DNA from 4 places in the Streptomyces sp. NPDC046215 genome. Region 3 is predicted to be linked to each of the others. Evidence: riboswitches for the same ligand, from Rfam matches in the RefSeq annotation. Region 3 holds a riboswitch; each other region holds the start of a gene.
The links. A riboswitch is a leader RNA that binds a small molecule or an ion and turns the genes downstream of it on or off. The one in region 3 is predicted to bind cobalamin.
Positions count from the first base shown of each region.

Region 1 (5,731 bases), on a different contig from region 3:
TCCGACATCGCCATGACCGGCGGGGCGCTCTCCCCGGGCAGGAACGTCACCTGCGGCGCGCCCGTGCGCGGATGGACGGCGACCTCGGCGGCCACCCCGTACACCTCGGCCAGCAGCCGCGGGGTGAGCACCTCCCCGGGCGTACCGCGGGCCGTCACCTCGCCCGCGCGCAGGACGTAGAGGCGGTCGCAGTAGTAGGCGGCGAGGTTCAGGTCGTGGAGAGCGATCAGGACCGTGGCGGGCAGCCGGCGCAGGACGCCGAGCACCTCCAGCTGGTGTCGGATGTCGAGGTGGTTGGTGGGCTCGTCGAGGACGAGCAGGGAGGGCTGCTGGGCGAGGGCGCGGGCGATGAGCACGCGCTGGCGCTCGCCCCCGGAGAGCCGGTCGAAGGAGCGCTCCGCCAGGTCACCTGCGTCCACCGACTCCAGGGCCGATCCGATGATCCGGAGGTCTTCGGCGGTGTCGCCGTCGAGCAGCCGCTTGTGCGGGCTGCGGCCCATCGCGACGACTTCCCGCACCGTCAGGTCGAAGTCGGCCCCCGCTTCCTGCACGACGGCGGCCACGGTGCGGGCGAGCCGGCGCACCGGCAGTGACCAGGCGTCGGCACCGTCCACGCGCACGCACCCGGCATCGGGGCGCAGCACCCGGTAGGCGGCGCGCAGCAGGCTGGACTTGCCACTGCCGTTCGGGCCGACCAGGCCGACCACCTCGCCGGGCCGGGCGGTCAGCGAGACGTCGCGCACCAGGTGGCGGGCCCCGGCCGTGAGCGTGACGCCCTCGACGGCCAGTTCGGTCGCGGTCATGCCACTCCTCGGTCGGTGCTCCGCCGGGCGTCCCGGCGCATCAGCCACAGGAAGAACGGTCCGCCGCACAGGGCCGTCAGCACGCCGACGGGGACCTCCATCGGGGCGGCGACGGTCCGCGCCGCGATGTCCGCCCAGACCAGGAACACCGCCCCGGCCAGGGCGGCGGCCGGCAGCACCCGGCGGTGGTCGCCGCCGACGAAGAGGCGCACGATGTGCGGCAGCATCAGCCCGACGAAGCCGATCGGCCCGGCGGCCGCCACCAGCACGCCGGTGACGAGGGAAAGGAGGACGAACATCCGGGCCCGGAACCGGGCCACGTCCAGCCCCATCGTCGTGGCGGCCTCCTCGCCCGCCAGCAGCAGGTTCAGCGACCTGGCCTGGACCAGCAGGACGACGACGCCCAGCGACAGCGCCGCGCCCGGCAGCCACAGCGTGCCCCACTGCACGCCGCCGAGCCCCCCGAGGGTCCAGGCGAGGACCGCTCGCGCCTCGTTGCCCCGGTCGCCGGTCAGCAGCAGCAGATCCATCACCGCGGTCAGCACGGCGGCGACCGCCACGCCCGACAGCACCAGGCGCACCGAGGTGATGCGACCGCCCGCGCGGGCCGTCGAGTACACCAGCAGGAGTGTCAGCAGGGCCCCCGCGAACGCGGCGACCGACAGCGACACCGGACCGAACAGGCTCACCCCGAAGACGATCACTGTGACGGCGCCCAGCGACGCGCCCGAGGAGACCCCCAGCAGGTACGGCTCCGCCAGCGGATTGCGAACCAGGGCCTGCATGGCGGTGCCCACCACCGCGAGCCCCGCGCCCGTCACCGCCCCGAGCAGGACGCGCGGCGCCCGTACGTCGAGCACGATCGTCTCCCGGGCCCGGGACCAGCCGGGCTCCGACGGGCCGGCGCCCAGCGCGTGGGCCACGATGCCCCACACCTGGCCGGGCGGCACGTGGACCGAGCCGATCGCCAGGCCCGCCGTGAGGGACACCAGGAGCAGGGCGCCTAGGACGGCCAGGGTGGCGGCGAAGGGCCGGCGGCGGGGCGGCTTCTCACGGCGGCTGTCCCGGGTGCCGACGGGAGTGCCGGCCACGGCCGGGGCCGTCACCGGAACGTCTCGGGGTGCAGCCCGCGGGCCAGTTCCTCGACCGCGTACGGCGGCCGGATCCCGACAAGGGTCGCCGTCAGCGGGAGGACGACGAAGCGCTTGTTCTTCACGGCGGGCACGTCGGCGAGGGCGGGCCGGGAGAGCAGGAACTTCTTCTTCTGCTCGACGCTTCCGGCTCCCGCGTAGTCGTAGATGGCGATGACCTCGGGCTTGCGGGCGACGACTTGCTCCCAGGAGGCGTCGGCGAAGACGTCGTCGAGGTCCGCGAACACGTTCCGCCCGCCGGCGAGCCTGATGATCTCGGTGCCGAGGCTCTTGCCACCGGCGGTGAACGCGGCCTTGTCGCCGCTGTCGTACACGAACACAGGGACGGCAGGGGCTTTCCGCACCCTCCCGGTGGTTCGGTCCACCCGCCCCTTGAGGTCGGTGACCAGCTTGTCGGCCCGCTCGGACACGCCGAAGATCGAGCCGATGGTGCGGATCTCGTCGTAGGTGTCCTGCATGGACACCTGCTTCTTCCCGCAGTATTCGCGGTTGAGGTAGGTGTGGATCCCGGCCTTGGTGAACGCCGTGCGGGAACGGCCCTCGTTGTCGGCGAACGCGCTGCCGTAGCCGCCGTAGACGAAGTCCGGCTCGGCCTGCAGGACCTTCTCGAAGGACGGCTCCTTCTTCGCCAGCTGGGGGACGGCCTCGAAGTCCTTTCTGAGTTCGGGAAGGACGGAGGAGTCGGGGAAGGCGGTGCCGACCATCCGGTCCTTGAGCCCGAGCGCCAGCATGAGCTCGGCCGGGTGCTGGTGGATGGTCACCACCCGGGAGGGCGGCTTCTTGTACGTCGTGCGGATGCCGCAGTTGTCGATGGTGACCGGGAAGCCGCGCGCGGGCGAGGCGGTGGGTTTCGCGTCGTCGCCGCTGCCCTGCCGCGCGCCGCAGCCGGCCAGCAGGGAGGTGAACAGGGCGGTGGTCAGCGCCGCGGCGCGCAGGGCACGGCGGCGGCGGGCGAACGGGGAGTGGGGCGTGTCGTACACGTAGAGCCTCCTGGGGAGTCCGCGCTCCTCGGAACGGGCCCGCGACAGACCAGTGTCCTGACTCCCGGATCGACGTTCCCCCCGGCCTTCCCGCGCCGCGCGCAGTGGCATGGAAAAGGGTTGCACTCCCCCGGTCACAGTGGCGGGACCGTGCCGGAATCGCACCGGCTTCCTGACTCCCGTCGCGGTGATGACCCGCTGATAGTACGAATGCTCAGGCGTGCGGCATAGGGCGTGCGGAAGTCGACCGCACGCCCCCATCCGCCTCACTCCTCACGGACCGCCCGGAGGATCAGCCGTTCGGCGTCCTGGTCGTACGGGCGCCCGTCGAAACCCCCGGAGAACTCCACGCCCGCGAAACCGGCCTCTTCGGCCATCTGCCGCAACTCCACCGCGCTGTACATGAACCACACCAGGCTCGCGCGCGTCACACGGTCACCGCGGACCAGCACCCAGTCGCTGCGCAGCCGCGCCCAGTCGTCCAGCACCGTGTCCGTCTGCACCAGCAGGTCGTCACCGCGCTGGACGACCTTGGGCGGCACGACCTTGCGTGCCAGCAGTTCCTTCCCGGCGAGGTCCAGGACGAGCGTCCCGCCGGGTGCCAGACAGGAGTGCATGGTCCGCAGCACGCGGGCGTTGTCGGCGGGGTCCTCGAAGTACCCGAAGGACGTGAACATGTTGAGGACGACATCGAAGGCGCCGGGCTGTCCGTACTCCCGCATGTCGGCCTGCACGTACCGGGCCGTCACACCGGCGTCGGCGGACCGTTTCCGGGCGCGCTCCAGCATGGCCGGGCTGCGGTCCACGCCCGTCACGTCGAAGCCCCGGCGGGCGAGCGGCACGGTGAACACCCCGGGCCCGCAGCCCAGGTCCAGGACGCGCGCCCCCGGCCGGAAGGACAGCAGGGGCGAGGTGTCGAGCAGTTCCACCGCCTGGGAGTAGCGCTGCTCGGAGAAGAGGAAGTCGTGGAACTCGGTCCAGAAGTCGTCATCCTGGAATCCGCCCGTGCGCGTCATCTGGGGTCGTTGTTCCTTCCGTGTCGTCGGGGTGGGCAGGAGGTGCGCAGGCCCTGTCGCGCAGGGCGAGGAGGAGCGGCGGCAGCAGGACGCACTGGGCGGCGGCCAGCATCCAGAACCAGCCGGTGTCCCCGGCCCGTTCGCCGAATCCGTACAGCTGCCCGCCCAAGACGCCGCTGGCGCAGGCGCCCAGTCCCGCGGCGAGCCGCTGCTGTCCGAACACCACGGCGTCGGAGCGGCGGCTGCGGCGCAGGGCCTCCAGGTCGTTCTTGAGGAAGAGCACGATGTCGCCCAGCGTGATCAGGACCCCGCCCGCCAGCAGGGCCGTCCTCGTGCCGGCCGCCAGGACCGCCGTTCCGGCGGCCAGCCCCGCGAACCCGGCCGCGAGGGCGACCGGGTAGCTCATCCGCCGGATCGCGTCCGAAGCGAGCGGCTGGACGACGATGACCAGGACGAAGCAGGTGAGGAGCACCAGGCTGTAGAACTCGCTGGAGGCCCGCTCCACGGCGTAGACCGCCAGGTAGTGCTGGAAGTAGAAGTAGAGGTAGAAGGCCAGCCCGTTGGCGGCGAAGGGCAGGACGGCCACCCCGCTCAGCAGCCCCTGGCCGGGCGGACGCACGTCGCCGGATCGTTTCCCCGCCGCCCCCGTGGCGGGCAGCCGCGCATGGCCCACGGCGACCGCGGCGAACAGCACCGTCACGCAGAGGAACAGCGGGCCCGGAGACGACAGCACGAACGGTCCGGCGATGAGCGGGCCCACGGCCATGCCCGCGTTGAGTGCCGCGTTGCCCGCGGACAGGAACGCCGGCCGGCGCGCCTCCGCCACGCCGTGCACCAGATACGCCTTGTTGGCCGGCAGGTACAGCGCGGCGCCGCAGCAGGTCAGGATCAGCGCCCCCACCGCCACGGGCGGCCACCGCAGCGCCGCCAGGAACGCCGCGAAACCCGCCGTGCGCACCACCAGCGCCCACATCATCGTGCGCCGCAGCCCCACGCGGTCGGCGAGCGCCCCGCCGACGACACCGCCCGAGAACTGCACGAGCGACGCCGCGGCCAGCACCACCCCGACCGACCCGAGCCCCATCCCCAGCCGCTCGTGCAGGAAGACCGACATGAACGGCAGGACCATGAAACTGCCGAGCGGGATCAGGAAGGAGCTGAGCAGCAGGAAGCGCAGGGGCCCGGTCAGGGAGGAGAACGCGGACCGCAGCCCCGCGCCGCCGGCGGCGTCAGTCATCGGAGGTCCGGCGGCCCGCGGCTCCCGGCTGCGGAAAGGGTTCGGTCAGCACCGTGACGGCGTTGGCGGCGGCGACGGCACAGTGGGTGGCGAGCTCGGCCGTGTCGCCCTCGGCGTAGACGATCCCCGCGTACCCCCGGCTGTCGGCCAGGTGCTCGACGGGGTCGCCGATCCGCTTGACCGGGTACCAGGTGGGGGATCCGGGCATGTCGGGCAGCCGGTCGAGTCCGCTGACACCGCTGAAGATCCCCGGGCGCCGGGGGTAGCCGAGGACGAACGCCGAGGCCGGGCCGCCGGGCGGCGCCGCGTCCATGAGCCCGGGCCGCAGGCCCACCGCCGCCTCCACCATCGCCTCGTACACGTTGACGCCCAGCGCCCGGCACATGCCCTCGCCGACGAGCGCGCCCCCGATCCGCGGATTGATCTCCACCACTTCCGGGCCGGACGTGGTCAGGGCGAACTCCACGTGGGCGAACCGGTCGGTGTAGCCGATGGCGGCGAGCACACCGTCGAGCCACCGCTCCAGAGCGGCCCTGCGCTGCTC
Region 1 is NZ_JBEYZW010000004.1:124,158-129,888, forward strand. It holds gene ABZ951_RS03075 (ABC transporter ATP-binding protein) at 1-803, opposite strand, end outside; gene ABZ951_RS03080 (iron ABC transporter permease) at 800-1,894, opposite strand; gene ABZ951_RS03085 (ABC transporter substrate-binding protein) at 1,906-2,934, opposite strand; cobalamin riboswitch at 2,964-3,148, opposite strand; gene ABZ951_RS03090 (class I SAM-dependent methyltransferase) at 3,201-3,950, opposite strand; gene ABZ951_RS03095 (MFS transporter) at 3,922-5,187, opposite strand; gene ABZ951_RS03100 (ATP-grasp domain-containing protein) at 5,180-5,731, opposite strand, start outside.
Region 1: another riboswitch for cobalamin. It lies ahead of ABZ951_RS03085 (ABC transporter substrate-binding protein); the one in region 3 lies ahead of ABZ951_RS08660 (iron ABC transporter permease).

Region 2 (5,731 bases), on a different contig from region 3:
AGGGAGAGCTCCCGGTCGCCGAGCGGCGCGAAGTAACGGGCCACGTCCGCCTCGCCGACCTCGGCGAGCGTCGCGGGGGACCAGCGCGGGTTCCGGTCCTTGTCGATCACCTGGGCGCGAATGCCCTCCACCAGGTCCGCGGAGGACAGGGCCGCGCACGAGAGGCGGTACTCCTGCTCCAGGACGAGCTCCAGCGAGCCGAGCTCCCGGGCGCCGCGCAGCGCCGCGAGGGTGACCTTGAGCGCGGTGGGCGACTTGGTGAGGATCGTCGCCGCGGCCTCCTTGGCGGCCGGCGCGTCCGCGTCCAGCAGCCGGTCCAGGATCTCCTCGACGGTGCCGGCCGCGTAGCAGTGGTCGATCCACTCGCGGTGGTCCGCGAGCCCGGCCGCCGGGGCCTTTGCGGCGTGCCGCGCCAGGACCTCGGGCACGGCCGTCCCGGCGAGGTCCGCCACGAGCGCGGGGAGCCGCTCCGCGGGGACGAAGTGGTCGGCGAGCCCGCACAGCAGGGCGTCACCGGCGCCCACCGCCGCGCCGGTGAGCGCCAGGTGCGTGCCCAGCTCGCCGGGCGCGCGGGAGAGCAGGTAGGTGCCGCCGACGTCCGGGACGAAGCCGATGCCGGTCTCGGGCATGGCGACCCGGGAGCGCTCGGTGACGATCCGCACGCTGCCGTGGGCGGAGATCCCGACGCCCCCGCCCATCACGATGCCGTCCATGACGGCCACGTACGGCTTGGGGTAGCGGGCGATCCGGGCGTTCATCCGGTACTCGTCGCGCCAGAACGCCGCCGAGGCCACGCCGCCGCCCGCGCGCGCGTCCTCGTGGATGGTGCGGATGTCGCCACCCGCGCACAGCCCGCGCTCCCCGGCACCGGTGATCACCACCGTCTCGACGGCGGGGTCGCGCTCCCAGGCGGTGAGGGCCTCCCCGACGCGGTGCACCATGGCGTGGTCGATGGCGTTGAGGGCCTTGGGCCGGTTGAGGGTGAGGTACCCGGCACGGCCCTCGGTGCGCACCAGGACGGAGTCCCCGCCGGGGTTCGCCGGGCTCATCGGGTGGCTCCGGTCAGTCCCCGGGCCACGATCAGTCGCATGATCTCGTTGGTTCCTTCCAGGATCTGGTGCACCCGAAGATCGCGGACGATCTTCTCGATGCCGTACTCGCTCAGGTAGCCGTAGCCGCCGTGCAGCTGCAGGGCGCGGTCCGCGACGGAGTAGCCGGTGTCGGTGGCGAACCGCTTGGCCATGGCGCACAGCTGGGGCGCCTGCGGGTCGCCGCGGTCCAGGGCCTCGGCCGCCTGCCGCACCAGGGCGCGCGCGGCGGTCAGTTCGGTCGCCATGTCGGCGAGGCGGAACTGCAGGGCCTGCGCGTCGAGGAGCGGGGAACCGAAGGCCTCCCGGTCGGCGAGGTAGGCGAGACTGCGCCGCAGGGCGTCCTGCCCGCCGCCCAGGGAGCAGGCGGCGATGCCGAGGCGGCCGCCGTTGAGGCCGCTCATGGCGATGCGGAAGCCCTCGCCCTCGGCCCCGAGCCGGCGGCTCGCCGGGACCCGGACGCCGTCGAGGATCACCTGCCGGGTGGGCTGGGCGTTCCAGCCCATCTTCTTCTCGTTGGCGCCGAAGGACAGGCCGGGGTCGTCCTTCTCGACGACGAACGCGGAGACGCCGCCCGGGCCGTCCTCGCCGGTGCGGGCCATCACGATGTACAGGTGCGAGGCGCCGGCGCCGGAGATGAACTGCTTCACGCCCGTCAGGACGTAGGAGTCCCCGTCGCGCTCGGCCCGGGTGCGCAGGGCGGCGGCGTCGGAGCCGGCGCTCGCCTCGGTGAGGCAGTAGCTGCCCAGGGCGTCCATCGAGCACAGGGCGGACAGCCAGCGGGCGCGCTGGGAGGCGTCGCCGTAGCGGTCGATCATCCAGCCGACCATGTTGTGGATGGAGAGGTAGCCGGCGATGGAGGGGCAGCCGGTGGCCAGCGCCTCGAAGATCAGGACGCCGTCGGCCCGGGTGAGGCCGGCGCCGCCCTCCTCCTCCCGCACGTACACGCCGCCGAGGCCGAGGCCGGCGGCCTTGCGCAGCACGTCGACGGGGAAGTGCTTGTCCCGGTCCCAGTCGACGGCGTGCGGGGCGAGGTGCTCGTGGGTGAAGTCCAGCGTCGTCTCGACGATCGCGAGCTGGTCCTCGGTGAGGGTCGTGGTCATCGCCGTCAGCCCATCGTCGGGATGGTGAAGCTCGCGCCCTCCTTGACCCCGGAGGGCCAGCGCGAGGTGACGGTCTTGGTGCGGGTGTAGAAGCGGATCGAGTCCGGGCCGTGCTGGTTGAGGTCGCCGAAACCGGACCGCTTCCAGCCACCGAAGGTGTGGTAGGCGACCGGCACCGGGATCGGTACGTTGACCCCGATCATCCCGGTGTCCACCCGGCGGGTGAAGTCACGGGCGGTGTCGCCGTCCCGGGTGAAGATCGCCACGCCGTTGCCGAAGGGGTGCTCGGAGGGCAGCCGCAGCGCCTCCTCGTAGTCCGCGGCGCGGACCACCGACAGGACCGGGCCGAAGATCTCCTCCTGGTAGATCCGCATGTCCGGGGTGACCTTGTCGAACAGCGAGGCACCGGCGAAGAAGCCGTTCTCGTGCCCGGCGAGGGTGAAGTCGCGCCCGTCCACGACGAGCTCGGCACCCTCCTCGACGCCGAGGTCCACATAGCCGCGGACCCGGTCGACGGCGTCGCGGCCGACCAGCGGGCCGAAGTCGGCCTGCGGGTCGTCGGAGCGGCCGATGCGCAGGGCCGCGATGCGCTCCTTGAGCCGGGCGACCAGCGCGTCGGCGGTCTCCTCGCCCACCGGCACGGCCACCGAGATCGCCATGCAGCGCTCGCCCGCCGAGCCGTAGCCCGCGCCGATCAGCGCGTCGGCGGCCAGGTCGAGGTCCGCGTCCGGCATCACGATCATGTGGTTCTTCGCCCCGCCGAAGCACTGCGCGCGCTTGCCGTGCGCGGCGGCGGTGGCGTAGATGTGCGCGGCGATCGGGGTCGACCCGACGAAGCCGAGGGCCTGCACCCGCGGGTCCTCCAGCAGGGTGTCCACCGACTCCTTGCCGCCGTTGACGACGTTGAGGACGCCCGGCGGCAGACCCGCCTCCAGGAACAGCTCGGCCAGGCGCAGCGGCACGGAGGGGTCACGCTCGGACGGCTTGAGGATGAAGGAATTGCCGCAGGCTATCGCGGGTGCGGCCTTCCACAGCGGGATCATCGCCGGGAAGTTGAACGGCGTGATGCCCGCGGTGACGCCGATCGGGCGGCGCAGGGAGTGGACGTCGATGCCGCTGCCGGCGTTGTCGGTGAACTCGCCCTTGAGCAGGTGGGGGATGCCCGCCGCGAACTCCACCACGTCCAGGCCGCGCTGGATGTCGCCCTTCGCGTCGGCGACGGTCTTGCCGTGCTCGGCGGACAGCAGCCGGGCCAGCGAGTCCATCTCGCCCTCGACGAGCCGCAGGAAGCGCAGCAGGACCCGGGCCCGGCGCTGCGGGTTCCACTCGCCCCACTCGCGCTGGGCCGCCGCCGCGTCGGCGATGGCCGCCTCGGTGTCGGCCCGGTTCGCCAGCGGGACCCGGGCCTGCACGGCGCCGGTGTTGGGGTCGTACACATCGCCGTAGGCCCCCGAGGTGCCCGGGGTGTGCTTGCCGCCGATGAAATGGGTGAGTTCACGGACCATGGGAAAGCCTGCTCTCGTCAGGGTGGGACCCGGGGATGGGGCGCGCGAAGGCCGCCGCAGGAACGGGGAGGACGCGAGGCGACGGGGCGTCAGGGAGCGGGTGGTGCCGCTCGCCGGGCCGGACCGCCGGGGCGGGGGCCGCGGGGCGGGACGTGACGAACCGGTGCCATGCGTGTCTGCTCCATCCTCGTGGAAAACACGGACCATCCCGCGGTCGGTGACCTGGCTCCCGGGGCGCCGCGCACCGCCCGCCGCACCGGCATGCCGCTCGTCGGTGGGTGGCTGCCGGCGGCAGGACTCCCCGGTCACAGTGGCGGGACCGCGCCGGATTCGCACCGGCTTCCCCGCACCGCGGGCCTTCCCCCCGAACATATAGTTGGACGTCCTAGTAAGTCCAGGTCTCCCGGCCACGGGTTGTCGGCGGCACCCCGGCGAGCCCCCTCCGCCCCGCCCCGGGCATGGCGGAAACCAGCCTTTGTGCCGTTGGCAAAGTTGGCAAAAGGCGCCGCGTGGATGAGCGGAAATTGGCAGAGATCCATGCTTGATGGCACTCAGTGCCACTGTCACAGTCGTAGTGCGGCCCACCGGACCCGGTCGGCCGAGGCCGGACACCGGACGCGATCTCAGCCCTGACGTCGCCGCCCCGGACCGTCCGGCCGCACCACCGGTCACCCCGCCCCACCCCTCGCGCACCGGCGAGCGGCACGGCGGGCCACGCACCACAGGGGAGCCACTTCCCCTTCGCACTCTTGACAGACGCTCAAAGCCGATTCGACGCGACACCGGGAGACGGTCATGGCGCAGACAGGGACGACAGCCGACGAACTGGCACGGCGGTGGGCGACCGACCCGCGCTGGCAGGGCACACAGCGCACCTACGGCGCCGAGGACGTGATCCGGCTGTCGGGCAGCGTGCGCGAGGAGCACACGCTCGCCCGGCGCGGCGCCGAACGCCTGTGGCGGCAGCTGCGGGAGAACGACTACATCCACGCCCTCGGCGCGCTCACCGGCGGACAGGCCGTCCAGATGGTCAAGGCCGGCCTCCAGGCGATCTACCTCTCCGGCTGGCAGGTCGCCGCGGACGCCAACCAGGCCGGGCACACCTACCCCGACCAGAGCCTCTACCCCGTCAACTCGGTGCCCACCGTGGTCCGCCGCATCAACAACGCCCTGCTGCGCGCCGACCAGATAGCCACCGCCGAGGGCACCGGGGACACCACCGACTGGCTCGCGCCGATCGTCGCCGACGCCGAAGCCGGCTTCGGCGGCCCGCTCAACGCCTTCGAGCTCACCAAGGCGATGATCGCCGCGGGCGCCGCCGGCATCCACTACGAGGACCAGCTCGCCTCCGAGAAGAAGTGCGGCCACCTCGGCGGCAAGGTCCTCGTCCCCACCTCGCAGCACATCCGCACCCTCAACGCCGCCCGCCTCGCCGCGGACATCGCCGACGTGCCCACGGTGCTCGTCGCCCGCACCGACGCCCTCGCCGCCAACCTGCTCACCAGCGACGTCGACGAGACCGACGCCCGGTTCTGCACCGGCGAGCGCACCCCCGAGGGCTTCTACCGGGTCGAGCCCGGCATGGCCCCCGTCATCGCCCGCGGCCTGGCCTACGCCCCGTACGCGGACCTGTTGTGGATGGAGACCGGCACCCCGGACCTCGCCCAGGCCAAGGAGTTCGCCGAGGCGATCCACGCCCGGTACCCCGGCCAGCTGCTCGCCTACAACTGCTCGCCGTCCTTCAACTGGCGCGCCGCGCTCGACGACGACCAGATCGCCAAGTTCCAGCGGGAGCTCGGCGCGATGGGCTACCGCTTCCAGTTCATCACCCTCGCGGGCTTCCACTCCCTCAACCACGGCATGTTCGACCTGGCCCGCGGCTACGCCGAGCACGGCATGACCGCCTATGTCGACCTCCAGGAGCGGGAGTTCGCCGCCCAGGCGCAGGGGTTCACCGCCGTCAAGCACCAGCGCGAGGTCGGCACCGGCTACTTCGACCTCGTCAGCACGGCGGTCAACCCCGCCGCCGCGACCC
Region 2 is NZ_JBEYZW010000019.1:4,495-10,225, reverse strand. It holds gene ABZ951_RS11245 (enoyl-CoA hydratase/isomerase family protein) at 1-1,049, opposite strand, end outside; gene ABZ951_RS11240 (acyl-CoA dehydrogenase family protein) at 1,046-2,191, opposite strand; gene ABZ951_RS11235 (CoA-acylating methylmalonate-semialdehyde dehydrogenase) at 2,197-3,696, opposite strand; cobalamin riboswitch at 3,913-4,041, opposite strand; gene aceA (isocitrate lyase) at 4,492-5,731, shown strand, end outside.
Region 2: another riboswitch for cobalamin. It lies ahead of ABZ951_RS11235 (CoA-acylating methylmalonate-semialdehyde dehydrogenase); the one in region 3 lies ahead of ABZ951_RS08660 (iron ABC transporter permease).

Region 3 (5,731 bases):
CGACCTCTCTCCGCCGCGACGGTGAGCAGCCACGTCGCCACCAGCCCGGCGGTGCCGGACGGCCCCCGGCCGGGCCCGGCAAGCCGCCCGCCGCGCAGGCGTAGGGCCGGCAACCGTTCAAACCCGAGGGTCCACAGGCCCGTACCCCTCAAGCCCAAGCGGCAGCGTCACGGTTCGACGACGACCTCCTGCGCCGCCGCCGTCGCGTCCGCGATCAGCGGCGCGTCCAGCGGCACGTTCCGCTTCACCAGGGCCAGGGCGATCGGGCCCAGCTCGTGGTGGCGGGCCGACGTCGTGATGAAGCCCAGCTGGCGGCCCTCGGGGCCGTCCGCCGCCAGGCGGACCGGCGTGCCGTGGCCCGGCAGCTTCACCTCGCTGCCGTCGAGGTGGAGAAAGACCAGGCGGCGCGGCGGCTTGCCCAGGTTGTGGACGCGGGCGACCGTCTCCTGTCCCCGGTAGCAGCCCTTCTGCAGGTGCACGGCCGTGCCGATCCAGCCCAGCTCGTGGGGGATGGTGCGGTGGTCGGTCTCCAGGCCCACCCGGGGGCGGTGCGCCTCGACGCGCAGCGCCTCGTAGGCGAGGACGCCCGCCGCCGGGCCGTGCGAGGAGGCGAAGGACTCCAGGGTCTCGCGCGGCAGGAACAGGTCCCGCCCGTGCGCCGTCTCGCGGACCGTGACGCCCTCGGGGACCGCCGCGATCGAGCCGGCCGGCAGGTGGACGACGGCGAGCTCGTCCGTCCGGTCGGCGACCTCGACCTGGTAGAAGAACTTCATGCTCTCCAGGTAGGCGATGAGCTCCGCCTGGGTGCCCGGCTCCACGTGGATCCAGGTGGTGGACCCGTCGTCCACCAGGTACAGGGCGTGCTCGATGTGCCCGTTGGCGGAGAGGATCAGCGCTTCCGTGGCCTGCCCGGCGGGCAGCTCGCTCACGTGCTGGGTGATGAGCAGGTGCAGCCAGCTCAGCCGGTCGGGCCCCGTGACGGTGACGACACCACGGTGCGAGAGGTCGACGAAGCCGGTTCCGGCGGCGAGGGAGCGCTGTTCCCGGAAGAGGTCGCCGTAGTGTGCGGCGACACCTTCGTCGGGGCTCTCGGCGGCGACGGCACCGGGCAGCGACAACAGCGGGCTGGCTTTCGATTCGCGCGGCATGCGCACCAGCCTACGACCCGTGCGCCGGCTCCCCGGAAGGGCGCTTCGCGGAGCACTTCCCGCACTGCCCGAAGATCGCGAAGTGCTTCATGTCCGTCTCGAAACCGAAGGTCCGCCGCAGCTGGTCCGTGAACGGCTCGGCGACCGACAGATCGGCTTCGATGACGTCGGTGCAGTCCCGGCAGACGAGGTGTATGTGGTGGTGCCGGTCGGCGAGGTGGTACGTGGGAGCGCCGTGCCCGAGGTGGGCGTGGCTGACCAGGCCCAGCTCCTCCAGCAGCTCCAGGGTCCGGTAGACCGTGGAGATGTTGACCCCGCCCGCGGTGCGCCGCACCTCGGTGAGGATGGAGTCGGGCGTCGCGTGCTCCAGCCGGTCCACCGCTTCCAGGACGAGCTGGCGCTGAGGGGTCAGCCGGTAGCCGCGCTTTCGGAGATTGCTCTGCCAGTCGGAGTCCACCACGCCCCCAGTCTAGGCAGCCTCAGCCGGTGCGGACCCCTTTCAGGTAGTCGGCCAGGGCGGCGATGGCCGCTGGGTTGCGGGGGCTCTCCACGAGGTCGACGTAGTCGAGGACGAAGATGCGGTCGTTCTTGACGGCGGAGACGTTCGCGAGCGGCCCGTAGGACTTCAGGAACGCCTTCTTCTGCTCCGCGGTCACGTCCCCGTAGTTGTTGATCACGATGACGTCCGGGTCGCGCTCGACGACGGTCTCCCAGCTGACCGACGTCCAGGAGTCCTTGAGGTCCTTCATCACGTGGTCGCCGCCGGCCTTGGTGATGATGTCGTGCGGCCCGGCGTACACCCCGGACGTCAGCGGCTTGTCGCGGCCGTCGTCGTAGAGGAACACGCTGGGCTTCTTCCCGTCGGCGGGGATGCGCGCCTGCGCGTCGGCGACCTGCTTCTTGAACCCGGCGACGAGCTTTGCCGCCCGGTCCTCGACGTCGAAGACCTTCCCGAGCGTCGCCAGGTCGGTGTAGAGCGCCTCCAGCGGCGGCATCACCCCGCGGGACTTGGCGCTGCCGTTGTTGCGGCACGACTCGGTCAGGAGGTACGAGCCGATGCCGAGCTTCTTGAGGCTGTCGGGGGTGAAGTTGTTGCCCTCGCCGAAGCCGTAGTTCCAGCCCGCGAAGACGAGGTCGGCCTTCGCGTCGAGGACGATCTCCTTGGTGATCTCCTTCTTGGACAGCCACTTCACCTTCTGGTAGCCGTCCTTCCACGGCACCGACTCGCGGTCGCCCTTGTAATCCGGCGCCACGTATCCGGCCATGTGGTCTTCCAGGCCCAGCGCGAACATGATCTCGGCGATGCCGACGTCGTTGGTCACCACCCGCTGCGGGGCCTTGTCGAACGTCGTCTTCACCCCGCAGTTCTCGACGGTCACGGGGTAGTGGCCCGTCGCCTTGGCGTCGGTCTTGTCGGTCTGGTCGGTCTCCGCGACCTTCGCCCCGCAGCCGGCGAGGGCCAGGGCGGTCAGGCAGGCGAGGGCGGTACGGACGGCACGGGCGGCCATGGCGGGTCCTTAGGAAGCGGGGAGGCGGTCGAAGAGCAGGTGCGGGGTGCCGGATTCCGGGTGCGGCACCCGGAAGGCCCGTACGCCGAAGACGTCGGCGAGCAGCCCGGCGGTCAGGACGGTGTCCGGCGGGCCGGACGCCACGATGCGGCCGCCCGAGATGACGTAGAGGACGTCGCAGTGGGTGGCGGCGAGGTTCAGGTCGTGCAGCGCGGCCAGCACCGTGAGGCCCGCGCCGCGCACCAGGGACAGGACCTCCAGCTGCTGGGCGATGTCCAGGTGGTTCGTCGGCTCGTCCAGGACCAGCACCTTCGGCTGCTGCGCCAGGGCGCGGGCGATCAGCACGCGCTGCTTCTCGCCGCCCGACAGGGTCGGGAAGCTCCGGTCGGCGAGGTGGTCCGCGCCCACCTGGGAGAGGGCCCTCGCGCAGACCTCGGTGTCCAGGGCGGTGACCCGGCCGGCCGCGCTCTGGTGCGGCAGCCGCCCCATCGCGACGACCTCGGCCGCCGTGAAGTCGAACTCGCTCGTCGACTCCTGCGGCAGCGCGGCCAGCCTGCGGGCCCCCTCGCGGGCGCCGAGCGCGTGCAGGTCGTCGCCGTCCACCCGCACGGTGCCGGTGGCCGGCCGCAGGGCCCGGTAGACGCAGCGCAGCAAGGTGGACTTGCCGCTGCCGTTGGGTCCGACCAGGCCGACGAAGCGCCCGCTGTCGGCCCGCAGGGCGATGTTCTCCACGAGCCGGGTGCCGGCGACGTCGACCGCCAGGTCCTCGATGTCGACCCGCATGGTCACGCCCCTCCGAAGACATAGCCCCGGCGGCGCATGAGCACCACGAAGCACGGCACGCCGATCAGCGCGGTGATGACGCCGACGGGCAGTTCGACGGGGGCCAGCAGCAGCCGGGAGACGATGTCGACCCAGACCAGCAGCACGGCGCCCAGCAGCGGTGCCACGGCCAGCACCCGGCGGTGGTCGGCGCCGACGAGCATGCGGGTGACGTGCGGGACCATCAGGCCCACGAAGCCGATGGCGCCGCTGACGGCGACGACGGCGCCGGTGACCGCGGCCGCGACGACGAACAGCTTGCGGCGCAGCCGGTCGGCGTCCACCCCCAGGGCCGCGGCCGTCTCGTCGCCCATGGCCAGCGCGTTGAGGCTGCGCGCCGACCACAGCAGGTAACCGAGCCCGGCCGCCACGGCGCCCGCGGCGATGGGCACGGAGGACCAGGTGGCGCCGCCCAGGCTGCCGAGGAGCCACATCATGGCCGAGCGGGCGGACTCGCCCCGGTCGGCGCTGAAGACCATCAGCGTGGTGATCGCCGAGAAGCCGTAGTACATGGCCGAGCCCGTCAGCACGAGCCGCAGCGGCGTCAGGCCGTGCGGGGTGCGGGCGGCCGCGTAGACGAGCAGCATCGCGGCGAGCGCCGAGACGAACGCGGCCCCCGACAGCGCCCAGATGCCCAGCGAGCCGAGCGCGCCGAAGAGCAGCACGGCGTTGGCGCCGACGGCGGCGCCGGAGGAGATCCCGAGGACGAAGGGGTCGGCGAGGGCGTTGCGGACCATGGCCTGCACGGCCACGCCGATCGCGGAGAGGCCCGCGCCGACGACGGCGGCCAGCAGGGCCCGCGGGAAGCGCAGCTCCCAGACGATGGTGTACGCGGCGACCTCGTCGGGCGCCAGCGTCGCCCCGGTCAGGCCCGCCCGCAGGTAGCGCACGGTCGCGCCCCAGCCCACCCCCGCGGCGCCGAGGCCGACCCCGCAGATCACGGAGATCACCAGGGCCGCGGCGAGGGTGATGACGAGGGGCGGCACCGGCAGCCGCCGGGGTGGCGGGGGCCCGCCGGTTCGCCGGGAAACGCCTGCCTGGGAGGTGATCGCCACGGACGGGTACGCCTTCGCCTCGGGCCGTGGCCCGTACGCGTACGTCGTACGTCATACGTCCAAGGAGCGGCCCGCGGAGCGCTTGCGTCCGGGAGTCCCCTCGCAGTCCACGGCGAGTTGTGCGGGGTCTGCGTCACCGTGGGTGATCGGGCTCGCGGAAGAGGTACTTCCGCCTACCGTTGCGGGTCAGCGCCGGATTTCGACCGGACTTCCCCCACGGGACGCTGCGGGTGTGACGGGAGCGTCAGCCGGTGTAGGGCGTGCCGTCCTGGTTGAAGAACGCGACGCCGTCCGGCATGTCGTCGGGCAGGTTGGCGGCCCACTCCTGGAGATCGGCGATCTTCTTCAGGTGTGCCGACATGTACGGGCGCAGCGGCACCTCGGGGGTGGCCTTCTCGCCGACCCACATCAGATCGCCCTTGACGTACCCGTACAGGCGCTTGCCGCCCGAGTAGGGGTCGGCGGCCTCGGTGCGCGCGACGGCGTCCGTGGCCAGGTCGATCTGCGGCTTCTTGTCGGCCAGCTCGCCGTACCAGACCTCGGCGACACCCTGGTCGCGGACCATGACGACGTGGACCTTGCGGTCCTTGTCGATCCGCCAGTAGCCCGTCTCGCTCTCCAGGGGGCGGCCCATCTTGCCCTCGGCGTCGAGCACCCAGCTGTGCGAGGTGTACTCCAGGAAGTCACGGCCGTCGTGGGTGAAGGTGACTTCCTGCCCGAAGTTGCACTTCTCGGCGCCGGGGAAGTCGGCGACGCCCGCGCCCTCCCACTTGCCGAGGAGGAAGACGAGGGGCACGAGGTCCGGGTGGAGGTCGGACGGAATCTCGATCATGAGGGGGCTCAGGCGATCTGTGGGAGGCGGGGGGTTGCGGACGGCGACCGGGTCAGCGCTGGCCCTGGTACAGCTTCTTCCAGGTCAGTGCGGAGAAGGCGAGAACGCCGACGACGACCAGGACCAACAGGGTGGTGAAGACTGCCTCAAGCACGAGCGCGCTCCTCGGTCGGAGTGAGGGTGTTACGGACCGGTCCCGAGTCTAGTCGGAGGTGTCCGGGGCGGCGCTGTGAGGTCGATCGTGCTGCCCGGCCGCGATCCGGGGCCGGGCCCTACAGTGATCGCATGGCGTACAAGAAGCTCGTGATCAAGGTGACGGCGGGGGCGGACGCGCCCGAGCGGTGCTCCCAGGCGTTCACGGTGGCG
Region 3 is NZ_JBEYZW010000013.1:107,280-113,010, reverse strand. It holds gene ABZ951_RS08680 (folate-binding protein) at 168-1,148, opposite strand; gene ABZ951_RS08675 (transcriptional repressor) at 1,159-1,608, opposite strand; gene ABZ951_RS08670 (ABC transporter substrate-binding protein) at 1,628-2,656, opposite strand; gene ABZ951_RS08665 (ABC transporter ATP-binding protein) at 2,666-3,439, opposite strand; gene ABZ951_RS08660 (iron ABC transporter permease) at 3,442-4,533, opposite strand; cobalamin riboswitch at 4,653-4,789, opposite strand; gene ABZ951_RS08655 (FABP family protein) at 4,778-5,365, opposite strand; gene ABZ951_RS08650 (DsrE family protein) at 5,651-5,731, shown strand, end outside.

Region 4 (5,731 bases), on a different contig from region 3:
CGGAGTCCTTCGTGGAGGTCTCCTCACTTGCCGACCCCGAGTGGATGATCGAGATAGAGGCGATCGGGCTCATTCGGTGACCGGCCGGCTCCACCACCGGCTCGGCGCGCCGCACCACCCGGCCCGCCCTCCCGCCACGGCGTACCGACGAAGGAGCACCGGCAGGCACGGGGCGGCACGCCCGGCGGCGCACGAACTCTTCGCGCGGGCGGCCGCGCTCCCGTAGCCGACCCGGCGGATAGTGCGCGCCTCCCGGCTGCGGGTACTGGCCGCCGCTGACCTGATCGCCCCCGGCCACGGGCCCGTTCGAGGCCGACGACAGTGTGCTGCGCTGGATCCCTCCTGCGGATCCCTCACCGGGGTTTCGGGCGACCGGGCCTCACCAAGCCCGCTCGTCAAGCGGACGCGGGCAGGTGGATGTCCAGGAGGCACACGTCGTCGCGCTGTTCGTCCGGCAGGAGACGGGACAGCAGGGCGTCGAGCGAGCCGGGGCCGTCCGCGGACAGTTCCGTCTCGGCGGCGCGGGCCAGGCGGTCCATTCCCTCGTCCAAGTGTTCCCCGGGGCGTTCGATCAGGCCGTCGGTGTAGAGCAGCAGGTGGTCTCCGGGCACGAGTCGGCACACGGCCTCGCCGAAGGAGGGCCGCAGCGAGGCGCCGAGCAGTATGCCGTCGGGCGCGGAGAGGAACTCCGCCTTCCCGTGGCGCACGAGCAGGGGTGGCGGGTGGCCCGCCTGGACCCAGGTCAGGCAGCGCTCGGCGGGGTCGTAGCGGCCGAGCACGAGGGTGGCGGTGGCATGGTGGTCGCGGGTGTGCAGGAGCAGGGTGTTGAGCCGGTGCAGCGCGCCGGTGAGCGACGAGCCGGTGACGACCATGCCCTTGGCCGTGAACCGCAGCTGGGCCATCGTGGCCACCGCGTCGATGCCGTGTCCGGCCACGTCGCCGACCGCGAAGAGCACGCCGCCGGGCATGTCGACGGCGCTGTACCAGTCGCCGCCCACGTTGAGGTCATCGTGGGAGGGCAGGTAGGCGACGTCGACGCGCAGATCGGCCAGGTGCAGCGACTGCCCGGGCAGCGGCAGCAGAGCGTGCTGCAAGCGGGCGGCGACCGTTCGTTCCGCCTGGAGGACGTTGCGCTGGGCCAGGACGGCCTGGCGGGTCTCCGTCAGGGCCAGTTCGGCGGCGCGCTGCGCTGTGACGTCCTGGACGAAGCCGTGCACTTCGACGGGGGTGCCGTGGGCGTCCGGCACCGCCTCGGCGACGACCCGCAGGTGCCGGACACCGCCCCGCGTCGTGATCCGGACGTGGCGATCGAGGGGGGTGGCCGCGTCCAGGAGTCTTCGGAGCGCGCGGGTGAAGTCCGGGGCGTCCTCGGGCAGGACGTCCCGGGGGAAGGCGTCGAGCGGCAGCGGGCCCTCTTCCGGGTCCCGGTCGAGGACGGCGTGGACCTGGGGTGACCAGGTGATGGCGCCCGTGACGAGGTTCCAGTCCGTCCACCCGAGGTTGCCGAGCCGCTGGAGGTCGGCCAGGAGGGCCTGCTGCCGGGCGGCGTCGTCGTGGGCCACCCAGGTGACCACGAGGGCGTCACCGAGTTTCACCGCACGGACGGAGTAGACGGAGCGCTGCCGCAGGCCGGCGACGACCTCCTCGTAGGCGAAGGGCTCGCCCTCGTACGGCGTCCCCGTGGTGAGCGTCCGCAGGTAGCCCTGCCAGACGTCGGCGCCGGCCACGGTGGGGTAGCACTCCAGGATCCGCAGCCCGACCAGTGTGCGGCCGCGCCGGCCGGCGACGTCGACGGACTGCGGCGCGGCGGCGTCGATGCGGAAGTCCTCGACGTCACCCGCCGGTGACCGCACGGGGGTGAGGAGGACGGCGGGGCCCGGAAGGACGTCGAAGACCGCCTGGACGAGTGCGACCGTGCCCGCTTCGGGCCCGCCCGGCGCGCACCATCCGGACGCCTCCGGGGCCCCGGATCTCTCTGACCACCTGGACGGGCCGGGTCGTCCGTTCAGCAGGCGCGGCCCCGGGCGCACGCCCCCCGCGCGGAGGCTCCCGGCGCACAGCCGGGCGACAGACCGCAGCAGCTCGCGCACGTCCTCGCCGAAGGGGGCGTCCACCGTGCGCAGGACGCCGAGGGCCGCGGTGACCCTGTCGCCGGTGGTGACCGGGAGCCAGGCGCGGGTGCGCCACCTCTGCGGCGGCTGCCCGATCAGGTGGTAGCGCCGCGCGTCCTGCGCCGGGTCCTCCAGCCACACGGCTTCGCCGCGGCGGACGGCGTCCAGGGCGGCGATGCCGCCGATGGGGGGCACGGACCGCCACTGCGCCGCGACCGCGGCCCCGGTGCCGGCGTGCCCGGCGAGCTCCAGGGCGTCGTGCGCGGTGCGGGAGAAGAGGAGGACGGCGTCGGCCCGGACCGGGGGCCCGGCCAGGTGCTCCAGCAGCCGTTCCGCGACGTCCTGCGGGCAGGTGGCGCCGGTGAGGGCCCTGCCGAGGTCGCCGAGGAGTGCGGTGCGCGAGGGCGCGCACGGCTCCGTGCCGGATTCCCGCACCTGCCCGGCTCGGCCGGTGGAGGGGGCCGGGCCGTGGCGTGCGGGTCGGTGCGGCGCCGGGGAACCCTTCTCCGGAACGGCGGGAAGGTCCAAGACGCCCTGGGCGGGCACGAAGGGCGGGTGCGCCGCCTGCGGGATGCCACCGAGCGCGAGCCAGCACTCCTCGGTCAGCGTGCGGCCGTCGGCTCGCGCCCGCCGCGTCAGCTCCGCGTGCGCTTCCGCGGCCGAGCACCCCGACTGTGCCATCAGGATGCCCTTGGCACGCTCCAGCACGGCCGCGGTGGACGTCTGGCGGTGCAGGCGCTCGTTCTCGGCGCGCAACGCGGCCACGACCTTGGCCAGCGCGACGACGTCGGGTGCGACGCCGGACTCCTCGTCCTCGACAGGTTCGCTCGTCACGTCACTGAGGATGTCATAGGCGGCAGCCGCCGGGGCCGGCTGCACGGGCGCCGGTCACCGGCCCGGGGGAGCAACACACGCCGGGCTTGCGGAAACAGCGGCGGACCGGACCCGAAGGGTACGCACCGATGTGCCGTCACGTCCACCGGCGAACCCGGCCATTCCGGGCTTTCGGGCGGCAGGATCGCCGGGGACCGGCCCCGCGTTCTCCTCGAGATTCATCACTTCGAGGCACTGTCGCCCCTTTACCAGCGACAACAAGACAACGATCGAGGCCACTCTGTTGCGGCGACGTGAGCGCCTCTACGCTGATGAGCGCAGTCGGTTCGCGCCACGGCCTGTGGCGCGTCGCAAGAGGGAATCCGGTGGGAATCCGGAGCTGTCCCGCAGCGGTGAGTGGGAACGAACGCCGTCAACGGCACTGGGCCCCGTCCAGGGGTGTCCGGGAAGCGACGGCCAGTAGGTGTTGCCGGAAGGGACCGGCCGACGCGCCCGCGAGTCCGAAGACCTGCCACTGCGCGCGTGCGACCGCACGCGGTGTTCACGGGTGACCTCGAGGGCTGGGTCGGCGGTGCAGGCGGAGCGGCGCGAGTGCCAGGCGCGGCCGCCCTCTCGCTCACCGGTCCTTCCTCGGGCCGGGGGCGACGAGGGAGGCATGTCCGTGACCGAGAGGCACCGCTCGCACGGCCCGGTGGCCGGTCCGGATCCCGCCGCCCCGCCGTGTCCGACGCCGGCGGCACGCCCCGGCAGCCCGGCCCGGGTCGCCTCGGGCGTCTGCCACGGCACACTGGGCGAGCTCTACCAGGGCCCGCTGCGCCCGGGCGCCGATCCGGACATCGCTCTGGTGTCGTTCCCCGTGGACCGCCACTCGTGGGTGTACTACACGCAAGGGGCCGGCACGGCGGGCGCGCCACCGCTCGGCGAGAAGGCGGCGACGGCCGCCCGCCTCTTCCTGGGGCACCTGGGGCTGACGCTGCCGCCCGGTCACTGGAGCACCCACTCGGACCTGAGCGTCGGCGTGGGGATGGCCAGTTCCACGGCCGACATCGTGGCGACGCTGCGCTGCCTGTTCCACCTCTTCTCCCTGCCGTACGACGCCGGCATCGTCCTCCGCGTCCTGTCGGCGATCGAGCGGGCCGACAGCGTCTTCCTCGACGAGTTCGCGCTCCATCTGAGCGGCCGGCACCGTGTCGTACGGCGCCTGGGCACCGGCATCGGCTTTTACACCGCCTTCGTGACGGAGCCGGGCACGGTGGACACCGCCGCCGTGACCCCGCTGCTCCTGCGGCACTACCGGCGGTACGGGGCGGAGTACGAGCGGTGCCTGACGGACCTCCTCAAGGGCTTCGCCTCCGGCGATCCGGCAGCCGTGGCCCGGGCGGCGACCTTCAGTGCCGTCCTGTCCCAGGCGGTGCTGCCCAAGCGCACCTTCGAAGCCGTACTGGCCCACCGCGAGGAGTTCACGGCGGACGGCCTCTTCGTCGCCCATACCGGCTCCCTCATCGGCTACCTGTTCGCCCGTCGCCCCGGCCCCGCCGTGAAGGGCGAACTGTCCGCCTTCTTCCACTCACTCGGCCACCAGTGCTCCTTCGCCCAGGGAGGCTACGCGTGATCCACCCCCACATAGCCGATGCCCTCAAGGTCCCCGATCTCGTCCGGCTGGCGGACGGCATGGTCCTGTTGAGGTTCGAGTCGATGAAGATCTACTCGGCGCTCGCGGCCGTCCGGCGGCTGCTCGACCGCGGCACCGTCCGCCCCGGACAGACCCTGATCGACAGCTCCAGCGGCATCTACGCCTACGCTCTGGCGCTCGCCTGCCACCGCTACGGCCTGCGGTGCCACATCGTGGCCTCGACCACGGTCGACGCCACGACACTCGCGCAACTGGAGATCCTCGGCGCGACGGTCGAGCAGGTCAGACCGTCGCGGAACCTCAAACTCGACCAGGAGTTACGGGTGCGCCGGGTGCGGGAAACCCTCGCCGAGCAGCCCGCCTTCCACTGGATGCGCCAGTACCACGACGACATCCACTACCTGGGCTACCAGGAGGTCGCGGACGCGGTGGCCGCGGCGCTGCCGGGCCGCTCGCTGACCGTCGTCGGCGGCGTCGGGTCCGGGGCCTCCACCGGCGGGCTCGCGGAACACCTGCGCCGCCGCGACCCCTCCGTCCGGCTGGTCGGGGTGCAGCCGTTCGGCAGCGTCACCTTCGGCAGCCAGGACCACGACGACCCGGAGGCGATCATCGCCGGCATCGGGTCCTCGATCGTCTTCGACAACGTCCGCCACCACCTCTACGACGCCGTCCACTGGATGGACTTCACCCACGCCATGTCCGGCACGGTCGCCCTGCTGCGCGAGCACGCCGTCTTCGCCGGGCTGTCCACCGGCGCCGCCTACCTCACCGCCACGTACGAAGCCGGCCGCCGGCCCGACCGGCTCCATCTGGTGATCGGCGCCGACACCGGCCACCGCTACGTGGAGCGCGTGTACGCCCGGCACAGGGAGGCCGCGGACCTCACCGCGCTCAAACCGGCCGAAGTCGGCAGCCCCGGGGAGATGTCCATGCCCTGGTCCACGATGGAGTGGAACCGAAGCCCCTGGCCGTCGCACCGGAAGGAGCCGGCCGCATGAGCGTGGTCTGCCTGGAATCCCTCACCTTCGGACTCGGACACCTGGCGCGCGCCGCCGACCGGCTGGGCGAACGCCTGCGCCTGCTCACCAGTGACCCCTCCTTCTACGCCTACGAGTTGGAGCGCCTTCCCGCCGGCGCCGTCGACGTGGTGGAG
Region 4 is NZ_JBEYZW010000004.1:130,438-136,168, reverse strand. It holds gene ABZ951_RS03120 (RidA family protein) at 1-80, shown strand, start outside; gene ABZ951_RS03115 (SpoIIE family protein phosphatase) at 396-2,945, opposite strand; cobalamin riboswitch at 3,251-3,476, shown strand; gene ABZ951_RS03110 (hypothetical protein) at 3,607-4,557, shown strand; gene ABZ951_RS03105 (cysteine synthase family protein) at 4,554-5,576, shown strand; gene ABZ951_RS03100 (ATP-grasp domain-containing protein) at 5,573-5,731, shown strand, end outside.
Region 4: another riboswitch for cobalamin. It lies ahead of ABZ951_RS03110 (hypothetical protein); the one in region 3 lies ahead of ABZ951_RS08660 (iron ABC transporter permease).